2 linked regions of the Nitrosospira lacus genome follow. The protein of the gene in region 2 interacts with the protein of the main gene of each other region in a pairwise test. Links are inferred from orthologs where the notes say so. Each region holds a gene or a part of one and is shown on either strand. Other genes may lie near its edges.

Region 1 (3,315 bases), 910 kb from region 2 along the record:
CCACGTTCGTTGCAAATCTCGAATACTCGGTTTCAAACCCCGTTTCAAACTCGATATCAAACTCCAGCCCTTGCGGGCTTAGTTTGAGATTCCGGCCCCGTACCACCCTGAATTTTTCCGAACTTCGAGGCTGAAGCGCCGGTTCGGTAAATCCATACCCGATCACCCTGGTCTCCAAGTCTGAAAGCTGTTGCGACAATTCGACACCGTACGCATCATCAAGGTTGAGTACGGCATATTTGAGTGCAGGCCAATGGAACAATCGTGCCTTTGCGGCGGCATATGCTTCCATGCTGCCGTGATAATCGAGATGATCACGCGAGAGATTGGTGAATACCGCGACCGCGAATGTCGATCCGCTGATACGCCCTTGCACTATCCCATGCGACGACACTTCCATTGCCACGCACTGCGCGCCGCGCAACAAATAGTCCGCCATCTCCCGGTGCAACAGAACCGCATCTGGCGTGGTGTTGGCGGTCGATTCGAGTTCCCCGGGAAAACCGGCTCCCAACGTGCCGATGATTGCCGTCTTTTTGCCCAGCGCGGTCATGGCCTGGGCAATCCAATGACTGCAGGAGGTCTTGCCATTCGTTCCGGTAATGCCTATAAGCCAGAGTTTTTGCGACGGGTGACCATAAACATGATCGGCAATGGCGCCCGCCTGGGCTCGCAATCCGGCTATCGGTAAATTGGGCACTTGCCACTCGGGATCCCATGCGAAACCACGGCGTTCCCACAGTACCGCGTTTGCCCCCGCCGCTATCGCTTGAGGGATGTACCTGCGTGCATCCAGTTGTTCTCCGGCATATGCCAGAAAAGTATCTCCTGTCTTCACCATACGGCTATCCGTAACCAGGCTGCCGATTCTGACACCCAGATGATCAAGAGCGCGGAAATCAAAATGCGCCTTTGATCTGGCCGTGAATTTCGAATCTCCAACTCCGGATTCTGGGTTCATACATCACCCTTCAACTCTGGCACCGCGGTAAACGACATGACGTTATTGGCGGGCGCGTCATACGGAACGTTCCGCATGCGCAAGGCGCCCTCCATGACCCGGCTGAATACGGGCGCCGCCACCGCGCCGCCAAAATACTGGCCCGCGGACGGTTCATCCAGCATCACCGCAATGACAAATCGCGGACTGGAAGCTGGTGCATAGCCGACAAACGTCGATAGGTAACGGTTTTTTGCGTAACCGTTACCCTCCAATTTATGCGCCGTGCCGGTTTTGCCCGCTACCCGGTAACCATTGATCTGGGCTTTCGGTGCAGTACCCCCCGGTTGTGCCACCATCTCCAGCATCCTGCTCACCGCGAGAGCGGTATCCCGCGATACCACCTGCTTACCCGCCACGGGTGCATCAAGCCTCAATAGCGACACGGGCTTCAATTCACCCTCGGCGGAGAATAAGGTATATGCACGCGCCAATTGCAGCAGACTCACGGCAATTCCGTGTCCATAGGACATGGTGGCCTGTTCGATGGGACGCCAGGTGTGGTATGGACGGAGCCTGCCGCTCACTTCTCCGGGAAATCCTGAACCGGTGGAAGCGCCAAACCCGGAATCGCTCAGCATTTCCCATAACGTTTGCGGCGGCAGCGACAAAGCAATCTTTGCGGAGCCGACGTTACTGGATTTTTGGATCACTTGTGCCACTGTCAACGGACCTTCCTTATGCGCGTCGCGTATCGTGGCCTTGCCTATGGAGAACGTCCCAGGTCCAGTCTCAAATATGGTGTCGGGCTTTATTCCTCCCGCCTCCAGCGCTGCCGCTATGGTGAATGGCTTCAGGGTTGAACCGGGTTCGAATACATCGGTCAAGGCTCTGTTGCGGGCTCGCCCGCCATTCATTCGCGCGCGGTTATTGGGGTTGTACGCCGGCAGATTGACGAGCGCCAGCAACTCGCCTGTCTGCGCATCCAGCACCACAATCCCCCCTGCCTTGGCTTTGTTGGCTTCAACCGCCTGTTTCAATTCCCGGAAAGCGAGATACTGAATTTTGCTGTCTATGGACAGCGCTATATTTTGACCCGAGCGCGGAGCCCGGATACTTTCCACATCCTCGACCACACGTCCTTTACGATCCTTGATGACACGTCGGCTTCCAGGTTTGCCCGCCAGTTCATCCTGCCACGCCAGCTCTACTCCTTCTTGTCCGTTATCGTCGATATCGGTAAAGCCAAGCATATGAGCCGTCAACTCGCCCGCCGGATAATACCGGCGATACTCACGTTTAAGAAATACACCCGGCAGATTGAGCTCGACCACCTTGGCTGCAACTTCTGGCGACAAGTGGCGCTTCAGGTACACGAAATCACGCCGCATGCCAGGTTGGGAGTCGTCCAGACGCCTGCGAATTTCCTTGGTATCCATCTCGATCAGGCTTGCCAGTTTTTTTAATTGTTCCGGGGTTGCATTCATATCCTGTGGACTCGACCATACCGATTCCACTGGTGTACTGATCGCCAGCGGTTCCCCATGCCGATCCGTGATTATTCCTCGATCCGCGCTCATTTCGAGTGTGCGGCTGTAGCGCGACTCGCCTTTCTGCTGCAAAAAGCCGTTGTGCATCCCCTGCAAATAGGCCGCGCGCCCCGCCAATCCCATCAGGCCCAGCAGCAAGCAAGCTGCCAGCAAGCGCGAGCGTCCGGCTGGCAAGATAAGGCGCGGTGCATGACGAGGCATCATGGTTTCAGTGCCTCCAAGGAATCGACGGATTTGGCGGAATCAGCCACACTCGTCAATGAGACAACCTGAACGCGTGAGGCATCGGGCACCTGCATGTGCAGTTGTCCCATGGCGATTTTTTCAATGCGCGTATGCATCGCCCACGTACTCTGTTCGAGTTGCAGTTGTCCCCATTCCACTGCCAGCCGCCCCGCCTGCTCCTGTTCCCTTTCCAGTTCCACAAAAAGCTTGCGCGCCTTGTGCTGTGAAGTCACAACACTCAGCGCGCAGGCGATGAGGATTAAAGTTAATAGAATATTTATCCTGATCACGTCGGTCTCTCATTAGCCGTGAACACCACGATAGCGAGCTTCCACTAGGTTGTATTGACTCGCTCCGCCACTCGCATTACTGCGCTTCTTGCCCTGGGATTGAGCGCCAATTCGGTTGCACCCGGTCGTATCGCCTTGCCTACTAAACGCAATTTGTGATGACCCAGAAGCTGCACCTCTTTTTCTCGTAGCGGCAGTCTGCGCGGCAGCTTGTCGGGATTTGCCGATTCACGCATAAAGCGTTTCACTAGCCGATCTTCCAGAGAGTGGAAACTGATGACTACGAGCCGTCCTCCGGGATTCAGTATCT
Region 2 (3,121 bases):
CGGTTACGAGATTAATGGCCAGCCAGGTCCAGCGGTTCTTCAAGCTTTTCCATACTGGCGCAAACAAATCCTCTTCTTCCCGCAAACCCGCCAGGTTCAACGCTTCGCTTTCCGCCTGCTCGCGGATAAAATCCATCACTGCGTTGACGGTAACACGGCCTATCAGTTTATCCTCCGCATTGACCACCGAAGCGGAAACAAGGTCATAGCGCTCAAATGCCTGCGCCGCCTGATGAGCATTATCGCTGGGATGAAGCTTCACCATTTCCTTGGCCATCACTGATCCCACCGTGGCATCGGGATCGCTTACCAGCAGTCGGTTCACCGGCAGCACTCCTTTCAGATGCTCATCCCGGTCCACCACAAACAACTGATCGGTATGGTCAGGCAGCTCATCCAGCCGGCGCAGATAACGCAGCACGACTTCCAGAGTCACATCCTCCCGGATAGTCACCACGTCGAAATCCATCAGCGCGCCAACCGCATCTTCCGGATAGGACATGGCGGCGCGTAACTGCTCGCGCTCCTCCATCGGCAGCGACTGGAACACATCCTCCATGACGTCGCGTGGCAAATCGGGCGCAAGATCGGCAATTTCGTCGGCATCGAGCTGACCCGTTGCCGCCAGCATTTCGCCACTGTCCATCGTGGCGATGAGTGTTTCGCGAACCGCGTCGGAAACTTCCAGAAGAATCTCGCCATCGCGCTCTGCCTTGACCAGTTCCCAGATCATGAGGCGATCTTCGAGAGGCATGGCTTCCAGGATATGCGCAACGTCCGCGGGGTGGAGCCTGTCGAGCAGATTTTGCAGTTCCGCCAGATTCTGCTTGTGCACCAAAGCTTCGACCAGTTCCTGGCGCGGCATTTGCTGGGTATGCACGAGACCTTCCACCAGCTTGTGTTTATGCAGTAGATGCGTCAGGCGCCGCAAGTTTTCTTGCAGATCTTCGGTCTCCCCGAGGGTATTTGCTTTAGTCATCGCCCGATCGCCCTGGTGTACTGCGTCTAGAGTGCCGCTACTTGAAATTGGCTGAATTGCCGCTATGCCATATTATCCTAAATCCACCGATTCACTGCTCATATTTCGTTTTAGTGTCATGATTCAAAAAGATTTCTTTCATCGCTGAGTGTCACTGTATTGCAAAGTCGCCACAGGCGGATTCAGAATTATTCGTCACTCATGAATAATATGCGCTCCTTCACTTCCCGCCGGATGTCGGGCCCTCATTTGTACGCCCTATCCGAAACGGTTATGTGCCGGTATTTCTGACGCACTTCGATACTGGCGCGGCAGAATTGCCTGTTTGCAGAGGGATCTGGAATGCAGGGCGAATATTATGACAGGGAGGAGAATGAACGCAAAGTATGGCTCCTGTTGCCGGATGAAGTGCCGAAAAATCGTCAGGGAATTTGGGCGGATGCCATGCGGCTAAGGATGATATCAGTTTTCCTCAATAGCCACGGTGTATTGCGATTACGATCGTAGAATCGCGGACTCGGAACCATGGCGGCGAGACGGGCAGCTTGTTCCGCGGTGACGGAAGAAGCGGAAACGCCATAATAGTGACGGATAGCCGCCTCCGCACCGAATACTCCATTTCCCCATTCAATGACGTTCAGGTAGATTTCCAGGATGCGTCGTTTGGACATCACCTTTTCCAGCATCAACGTGATGACGGCTTCCTGGATTTTGCGCCACGGCGTTCTTTCGCCGGAAAGAAACAGGTTTTTCGCAAGCTGCTGGCTGATGGTGGACCCCCCCGCAACCAGCCTGCCCTTTTTCAGGTTTTTTTCGTAGGCCTTCTGAATAGCTTCGAAATCGAACCCCTCATGTTCCAGGAACTTGCCATCCTCTGCAGCTATGATCGCACGCTTGAGATGAGGGGAAATCCGCTCATAAGGCGTCCATTGGGTGCGTAATGACACTGTGGAATTTTTTTCCCGTAATTCATCCAACCGATCCTGCATGAACGCACTGGTGGAGGGATTGTAGAAATTCCAATAAACAACATGGCCCAGAATCCATAGCTGATAGACAAATACCGCGCCGGTGAGGAGGAGGAAGAGACGCCATAACCAGCGCTTAATGAAGTTGTGCATGCAACGGCGATGACGCGGTTAAATTTTCAGGCATATGATCTTGGGGAAAAGTTGAAAGAATGAAAACGTATTCAGAGATTCCTTAACCCTCTAATCACCCGATCAGTCTCCGGTCTTATCCCACGCCACAGGAAAAAGGATTCCGCTGCTTGCTCCACCAGCATCCCGATGCCGTCGGTCAGACGCGACGCGCCCTGTTGCTTTGCGAATTGCAAAAAAGGAGTGCGTCCATCGCCATACATCATGTCATAAGCCATCGATTCATCGGCAAAAATACCGGCGGGCAAGGGTGGCACCCTGCCCTTCAGACTGGCGGACGTGGCATTAATGACGAGATCAAATTTCTCTCCACCGAGATCCGCATAATCGCCGGAAACGATATTTCCGTAGCGGGAAAATTGCTGTTGCAGCAAGTGCGCTTTTTGTTTGGTGCGATTGGCGATTGTCAGAACACTTGGTGAATGTTCCAGCAGCGGCAGCACCACACCCCGGGCCGCTCCGCCCGCGCCCATCAACAATATCCGCTTGCCCGCGAGAGGGAATTCAAGATTGATCATAATGTCACGCACCAGTCCAGCTCCATCGGTATTGTCCCCGAGAATTCCATCGGCACTGAATACGAGCGTGTTTACCGCTTGAGCGACATCGGCTCGCCTGGTCAAACGCCGGGAAATCTTGCAGGCTTCCAGCTTGAACGGAACCGTCACGTTCATGCCTTTACCGCCGCGTTCCCGGAAAACCGCCACCGTTGCAGCGAAAGCATCCACCGGCGCAAGTATCGCTTCATATTGCATATCCTGGCCCGTCTGCCGCGAAAATTCGGCATGAATCCAGGGTGATTTGCTGTGGGCAATGGGGTTGCCGATGACGGCATAGAAATCAGTCATGAGATAGGGTAATTAATCTAAATCCGGCACTTGGACAGGATGAAGCGTGCAGTTCCTGGAGTACAGGGCAAGGTGCGAGGTTGCGGACTTTATTGGCTGGTCAGCTCGTCCGAAGGGGTAAACGCCCAAGTGCG

Evidence for each region.
Region 1: the proteins of mtgA (region 2) and EBAPG3_RS00855 interact in binary tests that used the Escherichia coli proteins (3 or more experiments, as listed by UniProt). The link is inferred for Nitrosospira lacus from one-to-one orthologs.

The regions. Positions count from the first base shown.
Region 1 is NZ_CP021106.3:190,022-193,336, forward strand. What follows is about bases 327-3,315. They hold EBAPG3_RS00855 (peptidoglycan D,D-transpeptidase FtsI family protein), read right to left. Parts: upstream 2,695-3,315; coding sequence 958-2,694; downstream 327-957. Other genes in these bases: EBAPG3_RS00850 (UDP-N-acetylmuramoyl-L-alanyl-D-glutamate--2,6-diaminopimelate ligase), read right to left, coding at 327-961; ftsL (cell division protein FtsL), read right to left, coding at 2,691-3,005; rsmH (16S rRNA (cytosine(1402)-N(4))-methyltransferase RsmH), read right to left, coding at 3,050-3,315. In the rest of the region: more of EBAPG3_RS00850, read right to left, coding at 1-326. UniProt on the Escherichia coli protein: Essential cell division protein that catalyzes cross-linking of the peptidoglycan cell wall at the division septum. Required for localization of FtsN.
Region 2 is NZ_CP021106.3:1,103,258-1,106,378, reverse strand. What follows is about bases 252-3,046. They hold mtgA (monofunctional biosynthetic peptidoglycan transglycosylase), read right to left. Parts: upstream 2,101-3,046; coding sequence 1,402-2,100; downstream 252-1,401. Other genes in these bases: aroE (shikimate dehydrogenase), read right to left, coding at 2,172-2,987; mgtE (magnesium transporter), read right to left, coding at 252-979. In the rest of the region: more of mgtE, read right to left, coding at 1-251; EBAPG3_RS04855 (energy transducer TonB), read right to left, coding at 3,077-3,121. UniProt on the Escherichia coli protein: Peptidoglycan polymerase that catalyzes glycan chain elongation from lipid-linked precursors. May play a role in peptidoglycan assembly during cell division in collaboration with other cell division proteins.